Regions from separate parts of the Rhizobium sp. 01N447_2 genome, predicted to be linked through region 1. Evidence: riboswitches for the same ligand, from Rfam matches in the RefSeq annotation. Region 1 holds a riboswitch; the other holds the start of a gene.
The links. Region 1 has a riboswitch for thiamine pyrophosphate ahead of thiC (phosphomethylpyrimidine synthase ThiC). Riboswitches for the same ligand answer to the same signal wherever they lie in the genome.

Region 1 (8,469 bases):
AGGACGGAAGACGATGAAGGCATCTCCGAGATGGACAAAGTCGCAACCTTCCTCGGTCGCAAGCTGCCAGTGGTCGTTGACGGTCAGCTGACATCGATGTTTAGCGCAGACTGCTAATGCGCGGCGGATCTCGGCGCGCCGTTCAGTCTCCGGGCGATCCTTGATGCGCAACTGCACCAGCTTGACGCCGAGGGGTACCAGCCGGGCAATCCACTCGGCGCTGTCGACGATCAGGTAGAACGGAGCGAGCTTCATGTGAACACCGCCTTTCCGATCACCGGCGTGGAGGGGACGGCCATGTCGCGTGGCTCCAGCACGCCAGCGTCAAAGGCCTGCTTGCCGGCGGCGATTGCCGCGGCAAAGGCAGCTGCCATCGCCGCGGGATCTCCGGCGCCGGCAACGGCGGTGTTGAGCAGAACCGCATCGAAACCGAGCTCCATCACCGCAGTTGCGTGCGACGGTCGGCCGATGCCAGCATCGACAATCAGCGACACGTCAGGAAAATGCGCCCGCATTGCCCTGAGCGCTGTCGGATTGAGTGGCCCGGCGGCACTGCCGATCGGTGCGCACCAAGGCATGAGCACCTTGCAGCCGGCCTCCAGCAGTCGTTCGGCCACGACCAGATCGTCGGTCGTGTACGGGAAGACTTCGAAACCTTCGCCGACGAGAATGCGAGCCGCCTCGACGAGACCGAAGACATCCGGCTGTAACGTATCATGGTTGCCGATGACCTCGAGCTTGATCCAGTCGGTGGCGAACAGCTCGCGGGCCATCTTTGCGGTCAGCACGGCTTCCGCGACGCTGTGGCAACCTGCAGTGTTGGGAAGGATACGAACGCCGAGCGCGCGGATCATCTCGAAGAAGGCTCCCCCACTGCGGCCGCCAGACATCTCACGACGAAGCGAGACGGTGACGATTTCCGTCGCCGATTGCCTGACGGCCTCGGAGAGGACGGCAGGAGAGGGGTAACGCGCTGTGCCGAGCAGCAGACGGGAGTTTATTTCGGCGCCGTAAAGCGTCAGCATCCGTCAGCCTCCCTGCATCGGCGACAGGATTTCGATCCTGTCATTGTCGTTGAGCGAACGATCGAACCGGTCTTCGCGATGGACCAGCTCACCGTTGACGGCTGTCGCCAGCCAGTCACCCTCGTATTCCATCAGGACTAAAAGCTCCGACAGCGTCTCAGCCGCGACATCCTGGGCCTCGCCGTTAACGATCAATTTCATGGGGCATTCCTCCCGTGGTATGTTGGTTGAAGACAAGTTCAGCCGCCTCGGCCGCCATGGATGGCGCGAGCAGAAAGCCGTGGCGGTAGAGGCCGTTGAGCGAGATCACCGTTCCCTGATGGCTTGCACGTGGAAGATTGTCCGGAAAGGCTGGGCGAATTCCGACACCCGTTTCGATTATGGTTGCATCGGCAAAGGCCGGAAATAGCGTGTATGCAGCGTTGAGCAGTTCCATCAGTGAACGGGCGACAATAGGCCCGTCGAATTCCGTCTCGATCATTGTCGCGCCGACCATGAACACACCGTCTCCACGCGGGACGATGTAGACGGGGAAACGCGGATGGAGCAGGCGGACCGGCCGGGAGAGATCCACGTCAAAGCTTCTAAGGTAAAGCATTTCGCCGCGGACGCCGCGTAACTCCTTTGCCTCGCCAATGCGCGCTGCGCCCGTGCAATCGACGACACTGTCGAAGCTCTCGTGTGGGCTCTCGCCCACGAAGGTGACCCCCTGAACCGTCAGCTTGGTGCGCAGCAGACACAACACTCGCCGGGGATCGAGATGGGCTTCGCGGCGAAAGAACAGCCCGTGCCGGAACCGCCCGCCAAGAGAGGGTTCCAGCGCCGCAATCGCCGGCTCTTCCAGCCATTCATAACCCGTCGTGCGGCAGGCAAAGCGTCGCAGTTCACCAAGATCGCGAGCCGAGGCGACCACGAGCGTTCCGTTGCGTCGCACCTCTCCCGGCACCATTGCCTCCCATTTGTCGGCGGCGGTGAGACCGCGCATGAGTACCGCGTCATCAGCACTCTCCCGCTCGCACCAGGGCGCCAACATTCCGCCCGCGAGCCACGAAGCAGCACGCCTGAAACCGTCATATGGATCGAGCACGGTAACCTCGGCATCTCGAGCGCGCAGTTCATACGCCACCGTCAGGCCGGCAACGCCGGCCCCTTTGACAAGCACACGCATCTCATTCGCCCGAATGTTGCAGGGTTTCTACCGGCATATAGAGGTCGCCGCCCTCGCGATAACGCGCTGCCATCGCATCCAGACCCTCCTTCTGCGCTTCGGCGCGGATATCGTGCGAGATGCGCATGGAGCAGAATTTCGGGCCGCACATGGAGCAGAAATGGGCCACCTTATGGGCTTCCTTCGGCAGCGTCTTGTCGTGGAAGCTGCGGGCGGTTTCTGGGTCCAGCGAGAGGTTGAACTGATCTTCCCAGCGGAATTCGAAACGGGCGCGGGAGAGCGCGTCGTCGCGCAGCTGTGCCGCCGGATGCCCCTTGGCGAGATCTGCGGCGTGAGCCGCGATCTTGTAGGTGATGACGCCTACCTTCACGTCGTTGCGGTCGGGAAGCCCCAGATGCTCCTTGGGCGTGACGTAGCAGAGCATCGCCGTGCCGAACCAGCCGATCATGGCTGCGCCTATCCCAGAGGTGATGTGATCGTAGCCCGGCGCGATATCGGTCGTCAGCGGCCCGAGCGTGTAGAAAGGCGCCTCGCCGCAGACTTCGAGCTGCTTGTCCATGTTCTCCTTGATCTTGTGCATCGGCACATGGCCGGGGCCTTCGATCATCACTTGGCAGTCTTTCGCCCAGGCGATCTTGGTCAGCTCTCCCAGTGTTTCCAGTTCGGCGAACTGCGCCGCATCATTCGCGTCGGCGATCGAGCCGGGGCGCAGGCCATCGCCGAGCGAAAAGGAGACGTCATAGGCGCGGCAGATGTCGCAGATCTCCTCGAAATGCTCGTAGAGGAAGCTTTCGCGATGGTGATGGAGACACCACTTCGCCATGATCGAACCGCCGCGCGATACGATGCCCGTCACACGGTTGACGGTGAGCGGGATGTAGTGAAGCCGCACGCCGGCATGGATGGTGAAATAGTCGACGCCCTGTTCGGCCTGTTCGATCAGCGTGTCGCGATACACCTCCCAGGTCAGGTTCTCGGCAATGCCCTCGACCTTCTCCAGCGCCTGATAGAGCGGCACGGTACCGATCGGCACCGGCGAATTGCGGATGATCCATTCGCGGATGTTGTGGATGTTGCGGCCGGTGGAGAGATCCATGACGGTATCGGCGCCCCAGCGGGCCGCCCAGACCATCTTCTCAACCTCCTCCGCCATCGATGAGGTGACGGCGGAGTTGCCGATATTGGCGTTGATCTTCACCAGAAAATTGCGACCGATGATCATCGGTTCGGCTTCCGGATGGTTGATGTTGGCGGGGATGATCGCGCGTCCCGCCGCCACTTCCTGCCGGACGAATTCCGCCGTCACATGGTCCGGAATATGGGCGCCGAAGCTCTCGCCGTCGCGGATCATGGCGTCCGCCTGCGCCTTGCGGCCGAGGTTCTCGCGAACGGCGATGAATTCCATCTCGGGCGTGATGATGCCGGCGCGCGCATAGGAGAGCTGGGTGACGGCACTGCCATCCTTTGCGCGCAGCGGCTGGCGTAGCGCGGGGAATTCGGGCGTCAGCCTTTCGCCGCTGGCAAAGCCGTTGTCTTCGGGACGGACATGGCGGCCCTTATAGGCCTCGACGTCGCCGCGGGCGAGAACCCAGTCACGTCGCAGTGACGGCAGCCCCTGTTCGATACGGATCTCGGCGCCCTCGATCGTATAGGGTCCGGACGAGTCGTAGACGACAACGGGCGGCTCGCCCGATGTCGGATGCAGGCTGATTTCGCGCATCGGCACGCAAATGTCGGGATGGATGTCCCCCCGAATGTAGATCTTCCTGGATGCCGGCAAGGGGCCGGTGGTGGCGGTTGGGGCGGCGGCGATACTCATGGTTTGAGGCTCCAAGTTTCGATTGGAGACCCAGTCCTCAGCCGGAATGATGAAAAGACGCCGGCACGGATTCCACGCGTGAATCCACTGCCTTCGAGCGCTTGCACCGTCCCTACGCCAGTATGAACTGGATCAGGTTCAACGGGTCACTGCGCGCGATAGCAGTATCTCAGCCCCTTGCCGGGACCCCCCTGGTGAATGCCAAAAAGGGTAGAGGCTTGCCGAGGGGACTGTCAAGCGACAATCTGCGATGGCCTGGGGTCAGGTTACACTCAGGCTATCGTGCGTGGTCGCCGTGATCAAACGAATCGACAAGTCGATCGCCCGACCGGCACGCTTCCGCAAGCCGGTGCGCCTTTGTCGCATGCAGTGGCTGTCGATTTTTATCCCGCGCAGTTCAGCAAGTATACCGAGCTACCGAAGCGCTATTGAGAAAGCAGGCGCGGAACTGGAAAGTCTAGTACTTTGTCCGTGTAGCTTTCGACCAAGGCGCTAAACGGCGTGCCGTCCTGAAGTTTCAGTACAGCACGATGTTCGAGCAGGAACGGCGGCAGGCTAAGGGAACTTGTTTGATGCGCTATTAAGCCCTCCATGTCCCAGCCTTCGGATAGAGGGGACCAGAGCAACTTGGCAGACAGGTTTGTGCGAGTGAAATTAAGAGCCTGAACGGCTCTGCCAAACGCGATGTCGCTGGTCTTCAACGTCTGATTCATCTCTGCAGTTAATTTTGCGGGTACATACCAATTGTCGGCTTCCGACAAGACGCGGTCGCCGCAGACCAGGCGGACGCGGCGATAAGCGATCAGCTCACCGGGTCCGACGGTCAGAAGTTCACGGATGTGCTCATCGGCCGGCTTGTCTTGCCCCCCCACACGCTGCGCTACAATCTTGGAACCTTCCGGTGCAAGCTTGTGCGCGGCGCACCAGCGATCAAGGGTCAACGTAGCACTGGCGTTACTCAGGAGATTGGCATTCAAGGTCTGAAGGACCGCAAGCGCTTCCACTCGAGATGTCGGCGAGTTCAGCCACTGAGACCCTATAGACGGTTCTTGCGCAATTGCGATCTGGGTGCCCAGCACGATGGCAGTCGCTGCAAGTGCGGCGATGCGAATGCGTTTCGAAGAACAAAATGACACGGAGAACGAATCCTTTCTGCAGTAAATTTGATGGGCGAACCCTGCGCGTCAAATTTCCTTGATTTTGGCAGGCGAGCGCGCGTTGTCAGCGTATTTGATACCGGCCGCAAGATTTGAACTGCGCCTTGCGGGTACCGTTTAACGGTCGGCGTCCCGATAGACTTTCTTACCATCTTCCGATGTTCCTGCCGTGCTGGTTCACACCTGTTGAAGCCTGTGTGCCCGGGCCGTCCTTTGCTTGCGTCGCATCAAGGTCGTTCATGATATCCTCCATCCGCTCGCCGACCTGTTGTTGGAGTTTGCAAGCGTTGGCGACCGAGCCGGCGCTTCCATCCTGGAATATGGAAACCCGATAGACGTGGATTTCAAATGAGGAACATGGCGGCCGGTCCGAATCCTCCTCATCATATATCGTAACTCTCGCTTAACGGTTTAGCGCCTTTTGTCGCCCCTCCCTCGTTGCGGAATGTTCATATAGCTGGAGCGGATAAAATAGCTCGCAACCGACAGCAAAATCGAGGAGCAATTGTTGGAAAAAGGTCTTCTTCGGCGACGCAGAGCCCTCCTTCCGGTCGAGTGACAATTGTAGACCAGGCAGCGACACGCCGTCGATGGTTGCCAGCCGCAGATGCGAATAGCCAAGACGCTTGGCTGATGTCTTTTGGTGATCCATGTCGTCGTGCTCCTTGTGCAAGCCTCCCGACGATGACGTCGCCGGTAAGATTTCGGCATTCATGGGAAAGAATTTTCCTGTTGCACTATCGTAACTCCTCACAACAGGACACTTGATGAAAACGACAAACAACGCAACAGATGTGTCGGATATATTTTATAGTATATCTTTCCGAATTTGGAAGATATTACTTATTCTTGTGAGAAGCTCGTGAGGTATAGAATATATTATTTTATATATTCCTATATATATCCACTTTATGTCTTTGGCGGTCGCATGAAATGGCAGATCTCTAACGCCTACGGCAAACGCTCGCTGGTCGAAACGGCAATCGGGCGATACAGGTCCGGTCCATCCTCGGGCGGCATCTGCGGGCGAGGGCGCGGCTTGGTCAGCAGACCGAAGTCGCCATCGGCTGCGCCGTTCTCAACCACATGCTTGACTGCGCGCATCCGAAATCTGTCCACCGCAAGGCAGCCACGGCACGATCAGGCGTTTCAAAAGACCGGCAAGGATTATGAGCAAGGTCGGCGGCGGTGGCGTCGACGCCACGCAGGACGGGCTTGCCGCCGTGCAGGCGGGCGATCTCGACGTTAACGTGTCCCAGGATGCCGCCGGCCAGGGCAAGGGCTCGCTTGATACCGCACTCAAGCTTGCTAAGGGCGAAAAGGCCGAAAAGAAGGTCTACATTCCCTTCAACTCGTCACGCCTTCCAAAGGCAAGGACTTCGTCACCAAGAACTGAGCCGAAAGCTAAAACAGGATGCGGGGTTTGCCCGCCTCCTGTTTGGCGTTCGAAGTTCTACAATCCTTAAGATGCCAAGACTATGAAAGACCCCTGAGCTCAGGCCGCGCTTGATCTCGATGCGCCGTTCTTCGGCGATCTCTTCAAGACGACGGCCGATCAACAGCGCCCGGCAGGTTTCGCACACGCTCTGGCCAAACCTGCCGGCCATGAGCGTATCACGCCGAGGCAATTCTCGAATGTTTGTCCATCGCTCGCCGCTTGGAAATGATCAGTACACCACTTCCCACGAGCTCCCCTTCCGGGGCGAACGCTCCTGCCAGATCGGAAGCTGCTTGTGGGCCTTCGTGAGTGTGCGCCGCAGCTGTGAGCTTGGGTTACCTCTCGTCCGCTGCCATGCAAGGGTGGTTGTCCGCCCTGGTCGCGTCAGACCTGTACTCCGCTGCACAAACTGATAGAAAGAGCGCCCGCGGAGATCGAAGAAACTGTCCGTTGCCGGACGCGGTCGGCAGCGGTGGAACTAGAAAACGGATGCACGTTCTCCGGCCGCCAAAAGGAGCCTTAAACGACATGAACATGGTCTCGAAGATTGCGAAATCCCCAGCTGCCCCGTCCGTTGGCGCTCTGCTTGCAGAAGCTCGCCTGGCTCGCGGCTATTCGCTGGACGACGTCGCAGAAACCACTGGTCTGACTGTGGCCGAGGTGACAGCTCTAGAGAACGACGCGGATTTCGACGCGTCGAGGATCCGAAGGACCGCATCCGCTCTAGGGATTCTAGAAAAGATATACGATGCGCCGCGCTGACATCGCTGAATAGCTTCTTCCACGGCTGCAACTCTTCAAGGAGGATGGATGCAGCAACTCAAGGGTCGCGCTTTAATGGGATGCTGTTCAACTCCGACGCAGTTTTTAAAACTTCTTGGGCCACGGACGGCAACCACAAAAATCTTCATGGAGAACCTCTGTTGCTCGTCCATGGAAAGACGATCACGGATTGGGGCGGGGAGAAAGCATGGGAACGGAACAGCGGTTACGATTGAACGTTCGGCAAGCTTCTCGAAGGAAAGGAGTGAGACGGGCGAGGCCGGCTTCGGGCAGCCAGCTAACTTCCGGCACGTTTTTAAGGATGCCAACTAATAGAGTTAACGCGGATCAACGATATCTGCTCAGCTTCTCTACAAATCGCAGTTTGGGCATGCCAACATCAACTCGCTTACTCGCCCTTCCGCGCGTCAATCTTCTCATCCACCATGATCTTCAGCGCTCGGATCATGCCGGCGAGTTTGAGCAGAACACCCTCGACTTCGTCGTGATTCGCAGCAGCCTCTACCATCAAGGCAGCGATCTCGAGGTCCCCCATCGCAACGCAATTTCCGCGGCTGGGGCGACTGCTGGTTTCCAAGCGCATCTCTCGCACCATTCTTACCGCGCGTTCGACTAGGCGGCGGTATTCGTCAGTGCTCAGTTTGTCGACCGCGTTGGCCGCCCGTGTCAGTTTAGAGATAAAGTCGGTAGTGTAGGACATTGCAGATGATTTGCCGAGGGATAGGGGCCTGTCAATGTTCGCCAGGGGGCCTGGGTGGTTGCCGGGTTGCTCGCGGCCAGGATCGATCTTACTGAGGTTACCGAATAGCCTTAAATATTGCGCGGTATTAAGTGACCATTATGGCTGAATGCCGCCATAAAGCGACACTGGCACCGACAATCCGCGGGCGGTCGCACCGAAAGTAAACCCTCGGCGGTGCGCCTCTTGATTAAACAGTTGCGTCCATAAGTGGTTCTCTGTGATTGGAGCCGCGTTTGAGCCGAATACTTAAAAAGGATAGACCGAATGGCCTGCAGTCGTTATCTGAAAGGCTTGTTGCGATACTGAAGACGTCGCTGAAAAATTGCCACAGACATCC
Region 2 (20,204 bases), on a different contig from region 1:
ATCCTCGAAGATCTGATCCCGCGCAACATCTCCGTCCAGGTCTTCCGCGCGCTCCTCGAGAACGTCGCAGGCGAGATGGGCGCCAAGATGAGCGCTATGGACAACGCAACGCGTAATGCCGGTGAGATGATCAACAAGCTGACGCTGAGCTACAACCGCCAGCGTCAGGCGCAGATCACCAAGGAACTCATTGAAATCATTTCGGGCGCGGAAGCGCTCTGAGGCTAGGAAAAGAGGGTCAGAAAATGGCTGAGGCAGCTACCCCCAAGATTGGCTCTGTCGGCAGAGTCACCCAGGTTATCGGCGCCGTCGTCGACGTTGCTTTCGAAGGCGAACTGCCGAAGATCCTGAACGCGCTGGAAACCAGCAACAACGGCATCCGCCTGGTTCTCGAAGTTGCGCAGCACCTTGGCGAAAACGTCGTCCGTACTATCGCGATGGACTCGACAGACGGTCTCGTGCGCGGCCAGGAAGTCGGCGACACCGGCGCTCCGATCATGGTTCCGGTCGGTAACGAGACGCTCGGCCGCATCATGAACGTCATCGGTGAGCCGGTCGACGAAGCCGGTCCGCTGGTCACCGCTCACAAGCGCGCCATCCACCAGGATGCGCCAACCTATGTCGAGCAGTCGACGGAGGGGCAGATCCTCGTCACCGGCATCAAGGTCGTCGATCTTCTGGCTCCCTATGCACGTGGCGGCAAGATCGGCCTCTTTGGCGGCGCCGGCGTCGGCAAGACCGTTCTGATCATGGAACTGATCAACAACGTCGCCAAGGCGCATGGTGGTTATTCGGTTTTTGCGGGCGTCGGTGAACGCACCCGCGAAGGCAACGACCTCTACTATGAAATGATCGAATCGAACGTCAACAAGCATGGCGGCGGCGAAGGCTCGAAGGCTGCGCTGGTTTACGGTCAGATGAACGAACCGCCGGGCGCCCGCGCCCGCGTCGCCCTGACCGGCCTGACTGTTGCCGAGCACTTCCGCGACCAGGGCCAGGACGTTCTGTTCTTCGTCGACAACATCTTCCGCTTCACGCAGGCAGGTTCCGAAGTGTCGGCTTTGCTGGGCCGCATCCCGTCGGCCGTCGGTTATCAGCCGACGCTCGCAACTGACATGGGCCAGATGCAGGAGCGCATCACCACGACGACGACTGGCTCGATCACCTCGGTTCAGGCCATCTACGTTCCGGCCGACGACTTGACCGACCCGGCGCCGGCAACTTCGTTCGCCCACCTTGACGCAACGACGGTTCTGTCGCGCTCGATCGCTGAAAAGGGTATCTACCCGGCCGTCGATCCGCTCGACTCCACGTCGCGCATGCTCGATCCGCTGGTCGTCGGTGAAGAACATTACGACGTCGCCCGCAAGGTCCAGTCGACGCTGCAGCGCTACAAGGCCCTGCAGGACATCATCGCCATCCTTGGCATGGACGAACTGTCCGAAGACGACAAGATTGCTGTTGCCCGCGCCCGCAAGATCGAGCGTTTCCTGTCGCAGCCGTTCTTCGTCGCCGAAGTCTTCACCGGTTCGCCGGGTAAGCTGGTTGCTCTGGAAGACACGATCAAGGGCTTCAAGGGCCTCGTCAACGGCGAATACGATCACCTGCCGGAAGCTGCCTTCTACATGGTCGGCTCGATGGAAGAAGCGGTCGAAAAGGCCAAGAAGCTCGCAGCTGCTTAATGAGCGACGCGCTAGACGAGATATTCTGCTGCGACTCCCTGAAGGGGGTCGTGGCGGATCTTCCGGAACCAGCCGCGCCGACCGTCTATCGCGCCGATAACGGCGTGCTGATGATGGTGGTGGGTCTGGTTCAAAGCGAGGAAGGCCTCGGTTATCTCGACCAAGCGATAATGCACTGCCCGTTCTGCGGGACTAAATTGCAAGATGCGAAAGCCATAGCCGGGAAGGTAAGTCACTGATGGCTGACAATTTCAACTTTGAGCTCGTTTCGCCGGAGCGCCTGCTGCTGTCGGAGATGGTCACCGAGGTCGTTATCCCTGCGACTGAAGGCGAGATGACGGTCATGGCAAACCATGCACCGACGATGACGACGATCAAGCCGGGCGTCGTGAGCGTGCGTTCGGCCTCCGGCAAGAAGCAGGATTACGTCGTGTTCGGCGGTTTTGCCGATATCCTGCCGACTGGCTGCACATTGCTTGCCGAATCCGCGGTTCCGGTCGAGGAACTCCAGAAGGACGAGCTGACGCGCCGCATCGAGGCTGCCCGCGAGGAACTCGAACATGCCGAATTGCATGAGCACAAGTCGAAGCTTGAGCACTTCATCATGGAAATGACGCATCTGCGCGGCGTCGTTGAACAGGATTGATTACAATCGGTAAGATCCATGAAAAGCGGCCGCGATGGCCGCTTTTTTGTTTCTGACTTTCTCTGTCGATGTGCGGAAAACAGCGCTATCGGCCGAGCTGAAATTAAGAGGCGCAGCGCCTTAGGACCGCCCACCTCTGGCGGTGAGGACGGATCATTCTCAGAAGCCCGTGCCGCCGCGCAGCTCCATGGCGACCGTCCGGAGCAGTATCTTCAGGTCGAGCAGCAGGCTGAAATTCCTGACATAATAGATATCGCAGGCAATGCGAGCGCGGGCTTCCAGCGATCGCGTCGTCGGGCCCCGCCAACCGCGTGTTTGCGCAAGACCGGTGATGCCGGGGCGCATGATGTGGCGCTGATGGTAGTCCGGCACCAGTTCTTCGTAGAGCTTGCCGGCTGCCCGCATGTTGATGGCGTGGCAGCGCGGGCCGACCAGCGACATCTCGCCCCTGAGGACGTTGAAAAGCTGCGGCAGCTCGTCGATATTGGTCTTGCGGAGCACCGCGCCGATGCCGGTCACCCGGTTGTCGCCCTTGACCGTCTGTTGAACGCCGCTCGGATCACAAGCTTCGGCACGCATCGATCGGAACTTGAAGACCGTGATCTTGCGGCCGTTCAGCCCCCAGCGGATCTGGCGAAAAAACACCGGACCGCCATCGTCGAGCTTGATGAAAAGCGCGATTGCCAGAAAAAGCGGCGCCAGCACCATCAGGGCGCTGACTGAGGCGACAATGTCGATCAACCGCTTCATACCCAGCCGCACCGCCATTTTTCTTTCGACAGGGGAAAAGCTCTCCGGCTGGCGAATGTTGGAGTTCGCTATAACCAGGATCTTGGTTTTGTCCTGACGCTGAGACGGATCGAAGCGTGAATTCGTCTTCGAAGTAAAAGCATTCATTACGCAAGGTCCACAAGTTTAGATGCGGTACTGAACAACAGTGAGACAGATACAGGGTCACGTATCGTTTGTCATCGGTATAAATAGGAATTTGATAACCCTAAAGACACCAAAAATGGGAGTATTTCGCGTTAACCTTAACGCCTGTAGTTGCACTTGCGGGAAATTTATACTTTGAAAGGAGTAGCCCGATTGGGTTGGCGCGACGTCAGCCGGTTGCCGAAATCGATCGCTGGCTTTTCCAGCAGGAAGTAGCTGAGGCTTGCGACCAGAAGGATGAGCGCCGCCGCCAGCCCGCAAGATTGCAGCCAGCCGGTGACGACATTTTCCGAGGAAAAGCCAAACGAGCCCGGGTCGAGTCTCTGGATCAATATCAGGATGATCTCCTGCCAGATATAGATGCCGAAGGAGACCTTTGCGATGTAGCGGACAGGAGCGTTGTCGAACAGCCTGCCCAGGTGTTGCGAATGGCTGAGCGAAACGAGCGCCGTTGCGACCGCCAGCGGAAAGACCGGAAAACCATAGGGGATTTCGAGCCAGCCGTAAGCCGCGTCGGAGCCGCCGGGCGATATGACGAGGCGGTAGCCGGCAACGGCGATGGCCAGGAGCGATATAACATCGAACCAGGAGGCGCGCCTTGTTGGGAGCATGACCTCGACGCCGGCGGCAAGCGCGCCGAGCGCGAAGACGGCAAAGAAGCCGATCGGATTATATCTCGGCATCCACTCCTTCGCGCCGCCCTGCAGGCCGTACTGCCAGCCGCGTCCGATGTCGTCGAGCGGAAAGAAGGTCAGGATCAGCACATGGGCGAGAAGCACGGCTGTGATGACGCAAAGCCAGGCGAAGCGGGTAGGCAATGGGCGCCGCCTCAGCACTGGCAAACGAAACAGCAGGAGAAAGCAGATCGGCAGGAGCACATAGCTGGTGACTTCGAAGGCAATGGACCAGAGCGGCCCGTCGGCTTCGACAGGAAACAAGGTGCGCCAATGCCACTGGTTCATGAACAGCAGCCCGGAGACGTAGCGGAGCACAAGCTCCGGCGTCAGCGGCAGGTCAAGCAGCGTCAGGCTGAGAGCGAAGCCGATGGTGGCGGCGAACCAGAAGCCCGGAGCGATGCGCGCCGCCCTGCGGATCGCGTAGTGCCGGAGGCTCGGCATGTCGGCGCCGGCGTCGAGCGCGCGCCAGAAGGGATGGGCAAGAAGAAAGCCGCTGAGCACGAAGAAGATGGCGACGCCGAAATTGCCGAAGCGGAGGATATTTGCGGTCGGTCCGAGTTCGTCGGGGATTCTGCGCATATCCAGCCGCAGCGCGAAGTGGTGGGCGAGCACCAGCAGACAGGCCGTCGCGCGCAGAAAGTCCGCTCCGGCCAGTCTCTCCTGTTGTCGCATCTTGTCCCCCGCCCTGCCCGGAGCATGATGCCGAAAAGTGTGAGCGGTTTTCGGAGGACATCATGCTCTACTTCTTTGATTTAGATACGGATTCAGATCTTAGGCCGATCCGGCCCAAGATCTGAATCCGTATCTGGGATTTTGCAGCGGAAAGCCGCAACGGGCAAGGCAGGGGGTGGGCTCAGTCGAGAAGTTCGTTGGTATAATAGGTGGAAAAGTCTGGATTCTCCTTGAGTGCGGCGCCATTGGCATCGACCAGAATGCCGTTTTCGACAAGGAAGCCGCCGATGGCGCCGGCCTTTGCCGGGTCGAGTGTACCGATCACACCGGCCTCGGATTTTAGGAAGTGTCCCTCGATCAATGCTTTCTGAGAAGCCTTTACCAGTTCCGTATTCATCAGTGCGCCGTTGCTTCCAGAGATCAGCAGGTCGCAGGCTTCGTCGGGATGGTCGACGGAGTAGGCATAGCCCTTTCGTGTCGCCTGGATGAAGGCGCGGGCGTGTTCCCGACTTGCGGAGAGATAGGCGTCGCTGGAGACGATGACCGTCGTCTGCTCGTCGGGAATGCCGTAATCGGAATAGTGGAAGCGGCCGATCTTCCGCTTTTCCAGTTCGGCGGCGATGCCTTCCCAGGTGTAGATCTCCAGCGTGAAATCGATCGAGCCATTGTCCAGCGCCTCGTAAGCAGAGGTGCCGAGGGTGACGGTCTTGACGTCGCCTTTGCCGCCATCATTGCGGATCATCGCGGAGATCAGCGCGCTCTCCCAGGTGCCGCCAAAGCCGCCATAGGTCTTGCCGTCGAGGTCTTTCGGGCTCTTGATGTCGTCGCGTCCGCCCTTGAAGATCAGGCGTGCGGTTTCCGTCTGGACGACGCCGTAGACCATCTTCACATCACCGCCGCCAGCGCGCTGCGTGAGGGTCTCGATCTCGCTGCTGATGCCGAAATCGGCAACGCCGTTGGACACCAGCGTTCCGGCGCTGGTATCGGTGAAGGGAAGAATCTCGACATCGAGGCCAGCATCGGCATAGAAGCCCTTCGCCTTGGCGACATAGATGCCGATATGGTTGGTGTTGGGCGTCCAGTCGAGCGCGATGCGGACCTTTGCGGGCGCCGATTGGGCGAAGGCGGGGCGGCCGGCGAGGCTTGCCGCGATGGCGGCGAAGATCGTCTGGCGACGGGTGAGAAGCAGCATGGTGACCTCCTCAGGTCTCTAGAGCATGATGCCGAAAAGTGTGAGCGGTTTTCGGACGACATCATGCTCTAACTCTTTAAATTAGAAGAGGATTCAGATTTCAGGCCGATCGGCCTAAAATCATCCTGTTCTAGCGGATGAAGCAGGGTTTGCAGGATTTCGGTTTCGATCGCCTGGGCCGCCGGCGAGCCGAGATCGGCAATGCTTCTCGGGCGGGGCAGGGGAACGCGGAATTCGCGGATGATACGCGCCGGACGGGCCGAAAGCACGTAGATCCGGTCGGAGAGGAACACGGCCTCGCGAACATCATGGGTGATCAGCAGCGCCGTCCAACGGTGTTCGGTCCACATGCCCTGCAGCCATTCCTGGATCTGCGTGCGCGTCAGCGCGTCCAGCGCGCCGAAAGGCTCATCGAGCAGCAGCATGTCCTGGGTCTGGACCACGGTGCGCAGCAGCGCGGCGCGCTGGCGCATGCCCCCTGATAGTTCTGAGGGATAGTGATGCTCGAAGCCGGCGAGGCCGAAGCGCTCGAACAGAGGCGCGACGGCGGCGCGGGCCGCGCGGCGGCTCATACCGCGCACCTCAAGGCCGAGTGCCGCATTGTCGATGATCCGGCGCCAGGGCATCAGCGCATCGCGTTGCGGCATGAAGGCGAAGGAATGCGGCGCCTGTTCCAGCGGCGCGCCTTTAAAAAGCATGCTACCGGAATCGGGCCGAAGCGCCTGGGTCAGCAATCTAAGGACCGTCGATTTTCCGGAGCCGGACGGGCCGACGATCGAGACGAACTCGCCGCTTGCGACAGCGAGCGAAATATCGCCGAGCACCTTCATGCCGTCGAAGGACTTCGAGATGTTGCGCAATTCAACCATTCCACCGTTCATCGGCGCCGCTCCCCGGATGGTTGCCAGGGCATGATGAGGCGCTGGATCATCAGTGTCGCTCCGAAGAGGCAGAGTGTCAGCACGGCGCTGACGATGACGGCGGCGAGCACGAGATCTGGACGGAAATTGTTCTTTGCGTTGAGGATATAGATGCCGAGGCCGCGGGCGGCGCCGGCATATTCGGCAAAGATCGCGCCGACGACGGCATAGGTGATCGAGATCCGCAGACCGGCGAAGAAATAGGGCAGCGAGGAGGGAAGCCGTGCCAGGCGGAAAATGCGCCAGCGGCTCGCCTTCATCGAATTCAGCAATTCGGTGATGTCACGGTCGGTCGATTCATAGCCCTGCAGCAAGGCGACGAGCAGTGGGAAGAAGGTGACGAGCGCCACAAGCAGGATCTTCGGCAACAGGCCGAAACCGAACCAGAGGACGACGAGGGGCGCGATCGCCACCAGCGGCAGGGTCTGGCTGGTGATGAAGATCGGCAGCAATGCCCGGCGCATGAAGGGCACGAAATCCATGAGGATCGAGGCGGCGAAGGCGAAGGCAAGCGAGAGGGCGAAACCTCCGAGTGTCGCGCCGAGCGTCGGCCAGGTGTTGGCGATCAGCGCCTCGCGGTTCAGCCAGCCCTGGACGACGATGCGCGAAGGCGCCGGCAGGATGGATGGTTTGATGCCGGAAAGATCGACATAGAGTTCCCACGCCGCCAAAAAAACGCAGCCGGCAAGCAAGGCGGGTATGCCCCGGTAGAGAGCGGCGCGGAGCGCGGCAAGGCGCGGATCCGATGGTTTTGACAGTGTCATCAGCGTTCGATTTCAAGCTTTCGTCGGCTGCTGCATAATTCCTTAAATCGGAATCGATTTAAGGAATTATGCAGCAAATTTAAGGTGCTACAGCGTCCTTTGCGCGTCTGAAAATACGTGCGGCGATGTATTGGCCGACACCGTGATGTCGAGGGTCACATGCCCTTCGGGGTCGCCGAAGCGAAAGAAGGCCTCACGAATGGTGGCGAAGACCGCGCCGGCATCACCAGAAAGCCTGGTGCAGAAATTCTTGGCGCGGTCGAAAGTGCCGGAGCGCTTCAGGAAGTCGATGCAGCCATAGATCTCGTCCATATGGGTACCGGTGCCCATGACGTAGAGCGAGAATTGCGCAGCGGTCGGCTGTCCGCTCTCGGTGGTGATGTCAACGGCGGCAAGTGCGGCTCTTATGCGCTCGGCAAGCGGCTCCGCCTGGCCGGGGGAAGGGTTGACGCCGCAGATGGCGTCGTCGGGCTCGCCGGGGCAGCCGCGTGAAACGGCGGCGGACAGCACGCAATGCTCGCCGGTCCTTGCGGCGGCGACGAAAAGATCGTGCATGGCGGCGAAGAGGATGTCAGGCGGGCCGACCAGCAGTGTGGAGATGTCATCGGTCTCGATGCGCAGTCGGTCGCGATAGGGATCGAGCGCCTTGACGGCATCGAGAATGATGCCGACGAAATTGCCGGACATGGGATAGAGTGACACTTGTGCGCCTGAGAACATCTGAACCTCGCTCCGCTGGCATTACCCAGATCAGCTTTGAAGGGTCCAGAGGTTTGCACCTCACATCTCAGCCCCGGCGATACGGAGCTCCCCTGTTATTTGCGCGGAAACTATCACCGGGGTTTTCTCCCCGCAACAGCAAAATTGCGAACCCGTCCGCGCGGTCGGAATGAAGCTGAGGTGACGGAAAACACCCGGACGGAGGTCCTGCCCGGGTGTTCCCAATGGTTCCGTACCTGCCGGGAACGGAACCGGAGCTTCCTGCCTCAGGCGGCTAGCGCATAACCCCGAAAATCGGAATCGATTTTCGGAAAGGATTATGCGCGGATTCAAAGTGATAGAGCGTCCTTAGCGGGTCTAAAAGACGCGCGGCGCTCTATTCCGGCATAGGGACGATCGCTGCGGGCAGTGACGAGTGCCCGCGTCCACCATTCCAGCCTCGCCATCATCCGATCGAGCAAACGCAGTGCATCGGCGGGATTGTCGACCCGCCCGTCCGGGTCGAAGCGGTTCCAAGGTGCGGCAAAGCTCACCGAATCGCGGATCGTGACGGCGTGGAGTTCGGCAAAGACGAGCCGCAGCTGTTCGACGGCGCGCAGGCCGCCGGATATGCCGCCATAGGAAACGAAGGCGACCGGCTTGCCCTGCCAGGGCTCGAGGAAGAAATCGATGATCGACTTCAACGAGGCGGTGAAGCTGTGATTGTATTCCGGCGTGACGATGATGAAGGCGTCGGCCATGCCAAGTCGCCCGGCGAGCCTGTCGATTTCGGGGTGCGTCATGTCACGGTTGACCGGCAGCGCGAAATCGAGCGGGTCGATGATGTCGATATCAAATTGCGGGAAGCGGACGAGCTCCTGCGTCAGCCATTTGACCACCCGGTCGCAGATGCGGCCCTCTCTCGTGCTCCCATAGATGACAGCCAGCCTGGTGGGTGTTTGCATGCGTCGCTCCTTATTGCGATTGGACTTTACGATTGCGGGAGCAAGGGTTATAAAACCTCAACTAATATTGAGGTCAAGAGGCGATGGATACAATTCCTGCAGCGCCGCTCGGCAAGCTCCTGACGGTCGGTGAAGTGGCGGAGCGCAGCGGCCTGGCCGTCTCGGCGCTGCATTTTTACGAGACCAAGGGGCTGATCTCGAGCATCCGCTCCCGCGGCAATCAGCGGCGCTATGGGCGCGATGTGCTTCGCCGGCTCGGCATCATCAAGGTGGCGCAGCGTGTCGGCATTCCGCTTTCGGAAATCCAGGCGGCGTTCGAGTCTTTGCCGCAGGGACGCACGCCGACCGCCGCCGACTGGCAGACGCTGTCGGCGCGCTGGAAGGATGATCTCGACGCGCGAATCAGGCGGCTTAGTCTGCTGCGCGACCGTCTGACCGGCTGCATCGGCTGCGGCTGCCTGTCGATCGAAAGCTGTCCGTTGCGCAATCCCTGTGACCGGCTTGGCAAGGAGGGGCCAGGCGCGCGGCTTCTGGAGACCGAAAACTAACCCCGGTCTTCTCCGGGAAAGATCGATGCGCGCCTTTCTTTCAGTCGGCGCGCTCATATGTTAAGGGCGAATGACGCAACCGGCGGCACTGTCCGCGAGGAGGACGGCTTCGTGTTCCATCCCAGACTATTCGAAAATCGCAATGTGGTGGTGACCGGCGCCGGTCGCGGCATCGGTCTTGAAGTGGCCCGGCAGTTCCTGGACTGCGGCGCAAAGGTGATCGTCCATACCGGGCGAAAGCCGGGACGCGACCTGCCGGATTTCCTGCTGACGGCTGAATCCGAAAGACGGGCGCTGCTGCTGCACGCCGATTTCTCCGCAGTCGGCGGGGCAGCCCAATTTGCTGAAGATGCTCTCGCCTTCTTCGACAGGGTGCATGTACTCGTCAACAACGCCGGCACCATGCTTGGCCGTTTTCCCGCTGCTACGCTCACCGACGCAGAATATGAGGCGGTCGTGCGGCTCAACCAGACATCGGTGGTGGCGCTGACGCGTGCGCTGCTGCCGGCATTAAAGGCGGCTGAAGGCGCTGCCATCGTCAACACGGTTTCGATTTCGGCGCTGACCGGCGGCAGCCCCGGTTCCTCGATTTATTCGGCCTCGAAAGCCTTCGTTGCGACCTATTCCAAGGCGCTTGCCCGCGAGCTTGCACCGGACGGAATCCGCGTCAATTGCGTGTCGCCAGGAACGATCGAGACGGAATTCCATGAGCGCTATTCCTCCCGCGAAAAGCTTGAGCAGACGAGAAAATCCATCCCCCTGCAGCGGCTCGGCACGGCCGAGGACTGCGCTCCCGCCTATCTGTTCCTGGCGGCTCCCTCGCTCTCGGGCTACATCACCGGACAGGTGATCGAGATCAACGGCGGTCAGCTTATCTGCTGATTTGCTTGGACCTTTTTTGGCATTTCATCACTTTTGACCAATTCGCTTTTGCGAATATGCTATTGTGCTGATCTACCTCATCGCCTCCCTTCCGAGATACAGAATGCCGTTGCCCAAACCCGAGCCGGGGATGACCGGCCAGGAATTGCACAAACTCGCTGGAAAAGCCCACGAAGCGAGCGATCTGCTGAAAGCGCTAGCGCACCAGACCCGACTTCTGATTCTCTGCATACTGGCGAATGAGGAGCGGACGGTGAGTGAAATCGAAAATATCCTCGGCATACAGCAGGCAATGGTCTCGCAGCAATTGGCGCGGTTAAGGCTCGAAGGCCTGGTCCATACGCGCCGTCAGGGCCGGCTGGTCTATTACAGCATCGGCAATGTCAGCGTGCTTGCCTTCCTCGAATCGCTGTTCGATCTTTTTCCGGCTGCAGAAAACAGTTAGCGACCGCCCTTGCGGAGCACAGCTGCTGCGTCAAAGATGAACTGACCCGGATGATGTCATGCCGGATCGGGAGGCCGGATGATCGACAAGCTGGAATTCTTCATCGCCCTTGCCAATGAAAAGCATTTTGGCCGCGCCGCGGAGGAGTGCGGGATCTCGCAGCCAACGCTTTCGGCTGCCATCCGGCAGCTCGAGGATCAGCTTGGCGTCATGCTGGTGCAGCGCGGTTCGCGGTTCCAGGGGCTGACGCCTGAGGGGCAGCGCGTGCTCGAATGGGCCCGACGCATCGTCGGCGATGCCCGCACCATGCGCGAGGAGATGCGCGCCGCGCGCCGCGGTCTTTCCGGCCACATCCGCCTCGCCGCCATTCCGACCGCCCTCGCCATGCTGTCGCGCATCACCACGCCATTTCAGGAGCGGCATCCCGGCGTGACCTTCTCGATCGTCTCGCGGAATTCGCTGCAGGTGCTGAGCATGCTCGAAAACCTCGAAATCGATGCCGGCATCACCTATCTCGAAAACGAGCCGCTCGGCCGCGTCACGACTGTCCCCCTCTATGCCGAGCGCTATAATCTGATCACGGCTGCAGGCAGCCCGCTATCTGATCGCGACAGCGTGACCTGGCGAGAGATCGGCGATCTTCGGCTTTGCCTATTGACTGCCGACATGCAAAACCGCCGCATCATCAACCGCCACTTGACGGAAGCGGGCGCCACAGCGCATCCGACGCTCGAATCCAACTCGATGATCGTGTTGTTCTCGCATGTCAGGACTGGGCGCTGGGCCAGCATCATGCCGCGCAACGTTGCAAAATCCTTCGGATTTCCAGTGGAAATCCGCATGATCCCGATCGTCGAGCCGGAGGCGCATCATCTGGTCGGCCTTGTTGCGCCTTATCGCGAGCCCTTCACCCCGCTTGTCTCGGCCTTGCTGCACGAGGCGAGAGTGCTCGTGCAAGATGAAGAACTTTGATAGAAAAAAACTATCAAGCAACGAGATAGCTTTATTGATCGCCGGCTGCTTCCCTGAGATGGTGGTTGCGGAATAGCACTCGGCCGGGGGAGGCCCGCTATTTCGCAACGAGCAAGCCGCCGGGAGGGCTGCCTTATGACCATTCATATCGCCGAAGGCGATATTGCAGCGCGCACCCGAGCCATCGTCGCCGATCTTCGCTTTCTCGAAGGGCCGCTGCTTCCCATTCTGCACGAGGTTCAGCAGGAATTCGGTTATGTGCCGCAGGAAGCCATGCCCGTCATCGCGGAGGAATTGAACCTCTCCCGCGCCGAGGTGCATGGCGTGGTGACCTTCTATCACGATTATCGCGATCATCCCGCCGGCCGGCACGTGCTGAAGCTCTGTCGCGCCGAAGCCTGTCAGTCGATGGGCGGCGATGCGCTGGCCGAGCGCGTCAAGACACTGCTCGGCATCGATTTTCATCAGACGACGCTCGATGGCGGCGTGACGCTGGAGCCGGTCTACTGTCTCGGGCTCTGCGCCTGTGCGCCGGCGGCGATGCTCGACGGCGAGGTCTATGGCCGGGTCGACGATCAGACGGCGGCGGAACTCGTCGCGGAGGCACGCCGATGACGGTCAGGATATATGTTCCGCGCGATGCCGCAGCGCTGGCGCTCGGGGCCGAAAAAGTGGCAAAGGCGATTGCCCAGGAGATCGCCGCCCGCGGCTTCGATGCCGAGATCGTGCGCAACGGCTCGCGCGGAATGTTCTGGCTGGAGCCGCTGGTCGAGGTCGAGGTTGCCGGCAAGCGCATCGGCTATGGACCGGTGAAGTCAAAGGACGTGGCTGATCTGTTCGATGCCGGGATGATTGATGGAGGCGAGCATCGGCTCTGTCTCGGGGAGGTTGAAGACCTCCCGTTCCTCAAGGAACAAACCCGCCTGACCTTCGCCCGCTGCGGCGTCATCGATCCGCTTTCGCTTGGCGATTACGAGGCTCACGGCGGCCTCGCCGGCCTACGCCGCGCCATTTCGATGACTTCAGCCGACGTGGTCAAGGAAGTCACGGACTCCGGCTTGCGCGGGCGCGGCGGCGCGGGTTTCCCGACGGGCATCAAGTGGAAGACCGTTCTCGATGCAATCGGTGAACGCAAATATATCGTCTGCAATGCCGATGAAGGCGACAGCGGCACCTTCGCCGACCGGATGATCATGGAGGGCGATCCCTTCGTGTTGATCGAGGGCATGGCGATATCAGGGCTTGCGACCGGGGCAACGAAGGGTTTCGTCTATACGCGCTCGGAATATCCGCATGCGATCGCTGTCATGACCGAGGCCGTCGGCATCGCGCGCCAGGCCGGCATTCTCGGACCATCGGTGCTCGGCTCGGGCCGCGCCTTCGATATCGAAGTGCGCACCGGCGCCGGCGCCTATGTCTGCGGCGAGGAGACGGCGCTGCTCAACAGCCTCGAAGGCAAGCGCGGCATCGTGCGTGCCAAGCCGCCGCTGCCGGCGCATAAGGGGCTGTTTAACTGTCCGACCGTCATCAACAACGTGATCTCACTGGCTTCGGTGCCGGTCATCATGGAAAAGGGTGCGGCCTTCTACCGCGATTTCGGCATGGGCCGCTCACGCGGCACCATCCCGCTGCAGATTGCCGGCAATGTTAGATATGGCGGCCTCTTTGAGACGGCCTTTGGTCTTTCGCTCGGAGATATCGTCGACAGGATCGGTGGCGGTACAGTGACGGGACGGCCGGTCAAAGCCGTGCAGGTCGGCGGGCCGCTCGGCGCCTATTTCCCGCGGGCGCTGTTCGATACGCCATTCGATTACGAATCCTTCGCCGCCAGGGACGGACTGATCGGCCATGCCGGCATCGTCGTCTTCGACGACACGGCCGATATGCTGAAGCAGGCGCGTTTCGCGATGGAATTCTGCGCCGTCGAAAGCTGCGGCAAGTGCACGCCCTGCCGCATCGGCTCGACGCGCGGCGTGGAGACGGCCGACAAGATCGCTCACGGCATCGAACCGGAGAAGAACCGGGTGCTGCTTGCCGATCTCTGCAACACGATGAAGTTCGGTTCGCTCTGTGCGCTGGGTGGTTTCACGCCCTATCCCGTGATGAGCGCCATGACGCATTTTCCGGAGGATTTTTCGCCGGCACCTCTGGTGGAGGCGGCGGAATGACAAGTTTTTCATGGAACGCCTGCGCTGACCGCACCATTTCAAGCAAGGAGACCCATCATGTCTCTCATCCATGAAATCGACTATGGCACTCCTGCTTCGAAATCCGAGGCCATGGTGAGGCTCACCATCGACGGACAGCAGATCAGCGTGCCGGAGGGCACGTCGATCATGCGCGCCTCGATGGAGGCCGGCATCAAGGTGCCGAAGCTCTGCGCCACCGATATGGTCGACGCTTTCGGCTCCTGCCGGCTCTGCCTCGTCGAGATCGAGGGTCGCAACGGCACGCCCTCTTCGTGCACGACGCCGGTGGCGGCAAACATGGTGGTGCACACGCAGACGGGGCGGCTGAAGGATATCCGCCGCGGCGTGATGGAACTCTATATTTCCGACCATCCGCTCGACTGTCTCACCTGCGCGGCCAACGGCGATTGCGAGTTGCAGGACATGGCAGGCGCCGTTGGCCTGCGCGATGTTCGCTACGGCTATGAGGGCGACAATCACGTCAAGGCGCGCAGCAATGGCGATATCAATCTGAAATGGATGCCGAAGGACGAATCCAATCCTTATTTCACCTATGATCCCTCAAAGTGCATCGTCTGTTCGCGCTGCGTGCGCGCCTGCGAGGAAGTGCAGGGCACCTTCGCGCTGACGATCGAGGGCCGCGGCTTCGGCTCACGCGTTTCGCCCGGCATGCACGAGCATTTCATCGATTCCGAATGCGTCTCGTGCGGCGCCTGCGTCCAGGCCTGCCCGACGGCGACGCTGACGGAGAAATCGGTGATCCAGATCGGCCAGCCGGAGCATTCGGCCGTGACGACTTGCGCCTATTGCGGCGTCGGCTGTTCTTTCAAGGCGGAGATGCGCGGCGAGGAACTGGTGCGCATGGTGCCGTGGAAGGACGGTCAGGCCAATCGCGGCCATTCCTGCGTCAAGGGCCGCTTCGCCTATGGCTATTCCACCCACAAGGACCGCATCCTCAATCCGATGATCCGCGAAAAGGTCAGCGATCCCTGGCGGGAAGTGAGCTGGGACGAAGCCTTCGCGCATGTGGCGCTGGAGTTCCGCCGCATCCAGTATCAATACGGCCGCGAGGCGATTGGCGGCATCACCTCGTCGCGCTGCACCAATGAGGAAACGTATCTGGTGCAGAAGCTGATCCGCGCCGGCTTCGGCAACAACAATGTCGATACCTGCGCCCGCGTCTGCCATTCGCCGACCGGCTACGGTCTTGGCCAGACGTTCGGCACGTCGGCGGGCACGCAGGATTTCGACAGCGTCGAGCATTCGGATGTCGTCGTCGTCATCGGCGCCAATCCGACCGACGGGCATCCGGTGTTCGGCTCGCGGCTGAAGAAGCGGCTGCGCCAGGGCGCCAAGCTCATCGTCATCGATCCGCGCCGCACCGATATCGTCCGCTCGCCGCATATCGAGGCCTCGTATCACCTGCCGCTGAAGCCCGGCACCAATGTCGCGATCATGACGGCGCTGGCGCATGTGATCGTCACCGAAGGCCTCTTTGACGAGGCGTTCATCCGCGAGCGCTGCGACTGGTCGGAGTTCGAGGATTGGGCGGCCTTCGTCGCCGAACCGCAGCACAGTCCCGAGCAGACCGAGATCTTCACCGGCGTGCCGGCCGCGGATCTGCGCGGCGCGGCAAGGCTCTATGCCAAGGGTGGCAACGGTGCGATCTATTATGGCCTCGGCGTCACCGAACACAGCCAGGGCTCGACCACGGTCATCGCGATCGCCAACCTGGCGATGGCGACCGGCAATATCGGCCGTCCCGGCGTCGGCGTGAACCCGCTGCGCGGCCAGAACAATGTGCAGGGCTCCTGCGACATGGGTTCCTTCCCGCACGAACTGCCGGGCTACCGGCACATTTCCGACGATGCGACACGTGACATCTTCGAAAAGCTCTGGGGCGTGAAGCTCAACAACGAGCCGGGCTTGCGTATTCCGAACATGCTGGATGCGGCAGTCGACGGCTCCTTCAAAGGCATCTACATCCAGGGCGAAGACATCCTGCAATCCGATCCCGATACCAAACATGTCGCGGCCGGGCTTGCGGCGATGGAATGCGTCGTCGTGCAGGATCTGTTCCTCAACGAGACCGCCAATTACGCCCATGTCTTCCTGCCGGGCTCGACCTTCCTCGAGAAGGACGGCACCTTCACCAATGCCGAGCGCCGCATCAACCGCGTACGCAAGGTAATGTCGCCGCGCAACGGCTATGGCGACTGGGAAGTGACGCAGAAGCTTGCCCAGGCGATGGGGCTCGACTGGAATTACACCCATCCGTCGGAGATCATGGACGAGATCGCCGCGACGACGCCGAGTTTCGCGATGGTCTCCTACGACTATCTCGATAAAATGGGCTCGGTGCAGTGGCCCTGTAACGAGAAGAACCCGCTCGGCTCGCCGATCATGCATGTCAATGGCTTCGTGCGCGGCAAGGGCAAGTTCATCCGCACCGAATATGTGGCGACCGACGAGCGTACCGGTCCGCGCTTCCCGCTGCTGCTGACAACCGGCCGCATCCTCAGCCAGTACAATGTCGGGGCGCAGACGCGGCGGACCGAGAATGTCGTCTGGCATGCGGAAGACCGGCTGGAAATCCATCCGCACGATGCCGAGCAGCGCGGCGTTCGCGACGGCGACTGGGTGAAGCTCGGCAGCCGCTCCGGCGACACGACGCTCAGGGCGCTGATCACTGATCGCGTCGCGCCGGGTGTCGTCTACACGACCTTCCATCATCCCAATACGCAGGCGAACGTCATCACCACCGATTTCTCCGACTGGGCGACGAACTGCCCGGAATACAAGGTGACGGCGGTGCAGGTCTCGCCCTCCAACGGGCCGAGTGAATGGCAGCTGGAATATGACGAGCAGGCGCGTCAGTCACGCCGCATCGCCGGTAAACTCGAGGCGGCGGAGTGACGATGTGGGGGCGGTCTGGTGTGGCTTTCCCTTCTCCCCTCGGGGAGAAGGTGCCCGGAGGGCGGATGAGGGGGCGGCTCGGCAAATGCGACCTCGCTTTCGCTCGTTCGTTCGCTCCTATTGTCGCTCACCCCCTCATCTGCCCTGACGGGCATCAAACGGGGTCGAGCCACGGGTCTCGACCCGTCCTTCGGACCCCCACGGGGGAGAAGGGGGAGTTTGCATCATGACCTTCACCGTCACTGCCCATGCCCCCGAAACCGCCCGCCGCAACGGCATCCTGCAGACCGGTTCGCGAATCGTGCCGGAAGAGGTGCCGATCGCCTTTTCCTATGGCGGCAGTTCGCATGCGGTGATGATGGCAACGCCCGCGGATCTCGAGGATTTTGCCGTCGGATTCAGCCTGACCGAAGGCATCATTGCCGGGCCGGCGGAGATATCGGGCATCGAGGTCGTCGAGGGCGAGCAGGGGATCGATGTGCAGGTGAGCCTGGTCGACGACGTCGCCGATCGGCTGCGGGCACGGCGCCGCAGCATGGCAGGGCCGGTCGGCTGTGGCCTCTGCGGCATCGAATCGATCGAACAGGCGGTACGGCCGGTGCCTGACGTTTCGACATCGCCGTTGGCGCTGTCGCATGCGGATATCGGCCGCTCCGTTTCGCTTCTGAACGAGGCACAGCCGCTGCATCGTGAGACACGGGCGGTGCATGGCGCCGGGTTCTATCGTCCCGGCAGCGGGCTGATTGCCGTGCGCGAAGATGTCGGCCGGCACAACGCGCTGGACAAGCTCTGCGGCGCCGTCATCCGCGCCAGTGAAAGAGGCGGGGACGGCGCCGTCGTCGTCACCAGCCGGCTTTCCGTCGAGATGGTGCAGAAGGCGGCGATCCTCGGCAGCCCGGTGCTCATCGCCATATCGGCGCCGACGGCTCTCGCCATCCGCACGGCCGAAGAAGCCGGCATGACGCTCGTCGCGCTGGTGCGCGGCGAGGATTTCGAGATCTTCACCCACCCGCACCGCATCTCGCCCGGAAGCATTGCCGATGTCGCATGATACCAAGACCAAGCTCGTCTATATGGCAAACCAGATCGCCACCTTCTTCAAGAGCCAGCCGCAAAGCGAGGCCGCGCAGGGGGTCGCCAACCATATCAACAAATTCTGGGACCCGCGCATGCGGCGGCAATTGTTCGAAATTCTGGAGAATGAGGAAAACGGCCTGGATGCGCTCGTGCTTCAGGCCGCTCCTCTGATCCGAAAGCCGGAGCCGGTGACACACTAAAGCGCGTTCCTCGCGCTTTGGGTCTTTATTTCAAAGCATGTCGTTACCGCAAAACCGCTGCACAATTTTGCGCGCCATGCTTAGGTCCGATAACCAGCATCGGCCCATGCGGGAGGGGAGGCAGGAGCAAGCTGCCTGCATATGCGCCGGTGACAATAAGTCTGAATCAAGCCAGGTACGATTCAAGGAGGAGTTGTTCATGACTGCAGCGCAAACACGTACAGACGGGGCGTTGGCGGGGGTAGGCCTGCTCGATCGTGAAAGGATCGTCGCAAGGCCCGGGTTCAATCGGTGGCTGGTGCCGCCGGCCGCGCTCGCCATCCATCTCTGCATCGGCATGGCCTATGGTTTCAGCGTCTTCTGGCTGCCGCTTTCCAAGTCGCTCGGGATCACGGCCTCGACGGCCTGCCCCGATCTGACACTCGCCTCGGCGCTGTTCACCACGACCTGCGACTGGCGTGTTGCCGACCTCGGCTGGATCTATACGCTGTTCTTCGTTCTGCTTGGTTCATCCGCCGCCATCTGGGGCGGCTGGCTTGAGCGCGCCGGTCCGCGCAAGGCGGGCGTCGTTTCCGCCTGCTGCTGGTGCGGCGGCATCATTCTTGCTGCGATCGGCGTCATCACCCATCAGCTCTGGATGATGTGGCTCGGTGCCGGCGTTATCGGCGGCATCGGTCTCGGCCTCGGCTACATCTCGCCGGTCTCGACGCTGATCAAGTGGTTTCCCGACCGGCGCGGCATGGCGACCGGCATGGCGATCATGGGCTTCGGCGGCGGTGCGATGATCGGCGCCCCGCTTGCCAACCTGCTGATGAACGCCTTCAAGACCGACAGTTCGGTCGGCGTCTGGCAGACCTTCATCGTCATGGCGGCGATCTATTTCGTATTCATGATGGGCGGCGCCTTCGGCTATCGCATTCCGCCGGCAGGCTGGCGTCCTGAGGGTTGGACACCGCCTGTGGCCAAGAGCACAATGATCACCACCAAACATGTGCACCTCGGCGATGCCCACAAGACCAAGCAGTTCTGGCTGATCTGGGCGGTGCTTTGCCTCAACGTTTCGGCCGGTATCGGCGTTCTCGGCATGGCCTCGCCGATGCTGCAGGAAATCTTCGCCGGCTCGCTGATCGGCCTGCCGGATGTCGGCTTCGCCCAGCTCGACGCCGGGCAGAAGGCATCGATCGCCACGATCGCCGCCGGTTTTGCCGGTTTGCTGTCACTCTTCAACATCGGCGGACGGTTCTTCTGGGCGTCGCTGTCCGATAAGATCGGCCGCAAGAATACCTATTATTGCTTCTTCGTCCTCGGCATCGTGCTCTATGCGCTGGCGCCCACTTTCGCAGGCATGGGCAACAAAGCGCTGTTCGTTCTCTCCTTCGGCATCATCCTGTCGATGTATGGCGGGGGCTTTGCGACCATCCCGGCCTATCTTGCCGATATTTTCGGCACGCAGTTCGTCGGCGCCATCCACGGCCGGCTGCTGACGGCCTGGGCAACGGCCGGCATCGTCGGTCCGGTCGTCGTCAACTATATCCGCGAAGCGCAGATTGCAGCCGGCGTAGCGCCCGGTCCAACCCTTTATACCGGCACCATGTATATCCTCGCCGGCATGCTGGCGCTCGGGCTTATTGCCAATTCGCTGATCAGGCCGCTTTCGGACAAATGGTTTATGTCCGATGAGGAGGTCGCTGCGCTGCAGGCGAAGTCGGCGGCCGTCAATGCAGGGCCGACGGGTTCCTTCGGCATCGGCACAGGCGGGCTGGACGCCAAGGCGATGCTTGCCTGGGCCGTCGTCGGCATTCCGCTGCTCTGGGGTGTCTGG

Region 2: it holds a riboswitch for thiamine pyrophosphate, as region 1 does, so the genes downstream of both, AC1ECN_RS03715 (YkoF family thiamine/hydroxymethylpyrimidine-binding protein) here and thiC (phosphomethylpyrimidine synthase ThiC) in region 1, are expected to answer to the same signal.

Annotation. Positions count from the first base shown of each region.
Region 1 is NZ_JBFTQY010000034.1:370-8,838, reverse strand. Features, by position in the region: partial or broken gene AC1ECN_RS21845 (thiamine phosphate synthase) at 25-255, opposite strand; gene AC1ECN_RS21840 (thiazole synthase) at 252-1,025, opposite strand; gene thiS (sulfur carrier protein ThiS) at 1,029-1,226, opposite strand; gene thiO (glycine oxidase ThiO) at 1,210-2,193, opposite strand; gene thiC (phosphomethylpyrimidine synthase ThiC) at 2,195-4,012, opposite strand; TPP riboswitch at 4,104-4,215, opposite strand; gene AC1ECN_RS21820 (hypothetical protein) at 4,438-5,148, opposite strand; gene AC1ECN_RS21815 (hypothetical protein) at 5,573-5,884, opposite strand; partial or broken gene AC1ECN_RS21810 (hypothetical protein) at 6,092-6,342, shown strand; partial or broken gene AC1ECN_RS21805 (rhizopine-binding protein) at 6,339-6,565, shown strand; gene AC1ECN_RS21800 (helix-turn-helix domain-containing protein) at 7,136-7,369, shown strand; gene AC1ECN_RS21795 (hypothetical protein) at 7,779-8,090, opposite strand.
Region 2 is NZ_JBFTQY010000004.1:14,541-34,744, reverse strand. Features, by position in the region: gene AC1ECN_RS03760 (F0F1 ATP synthase subunit gamma) at 1-222, shown strand, start outside; gene atpD (F0F1 ATP synthase subunit beta) at 246-1,682, shown strand; gene AC1ECN_RS03750 (hypothetical protein) at 1,682-1,921, shown strand; gene AC1ECN_RS03745 (F0F1 ATP synthase subunit epsilon) at 1,921-2,328, shown strand; gene AC1ECN_RS03740 (sugar transferase) at 2,488-3,225, opposite strand; gene AC1ECN_RS03735 (acyltransferase family protein) at 3,393-4,613, opposite strand; gene AC1ECN_RS03730 (ABC transporter substrate-binding protein) at 4,795-5,805, opposite strand; gene AC1ECN_RS03725 (ABC transporter ATP-binding protein) at 5,874-6,686, opposite strand; gene AC1ECN_RS03720 (ABC transporter permease) at 6,683-7,489, opposite strand; gene AC1ECN_RS03715 (YkoF family thiamine/hydroxymethylpyrimidine-binding protein) at 7,577-8,209, opposite strand; TPP riboswitch at 8,200-8,313, opposite strand; gene AC1ECN_RS03710 (NADPH-dependent FMN reductase) at 8,539-9,153, opposite strand; gene soxR (redox-sensitive transcriptional activator SoxR) at 9,237-9,701, shown strand; gene AC1ECN_RS03700 (SDR family NAD(P)-dependent oxidoreductase) at 9,813-10,583, shown strand; gene AC1ECN_RS03695 (ArsR/SmtB family transcription factor) at 10,687-11,028, shown strand; gene AC1ECN_RS03690 (LysR family transcriptional regulator) at 11,107-12,000, shown strand; gene AC1ECN_RS03685 (formate dehydrogenase subunit gamma) at 12,136-12,615, shown strand; gene AC1ECN_RS03680 (formate dehydrogenase beta subunit) at 12,612-14,168, shown strand; gene fdhF (formate dehydrogenase subunit alpha) at 14,226-17,105, shown strand; gene fdhD (formate dehydrogenase accessory sulfurtransferase FdhD) at 17,332-18,156, shown strand; gene AC1ECN_RS03665 (formate dehydrogenase subunit delta) at 18,146-18,382, shown strand; gene AC1ECN_RS03660 (OFA family MFS transporter) at 18,582-20,204, shown strand, end outside.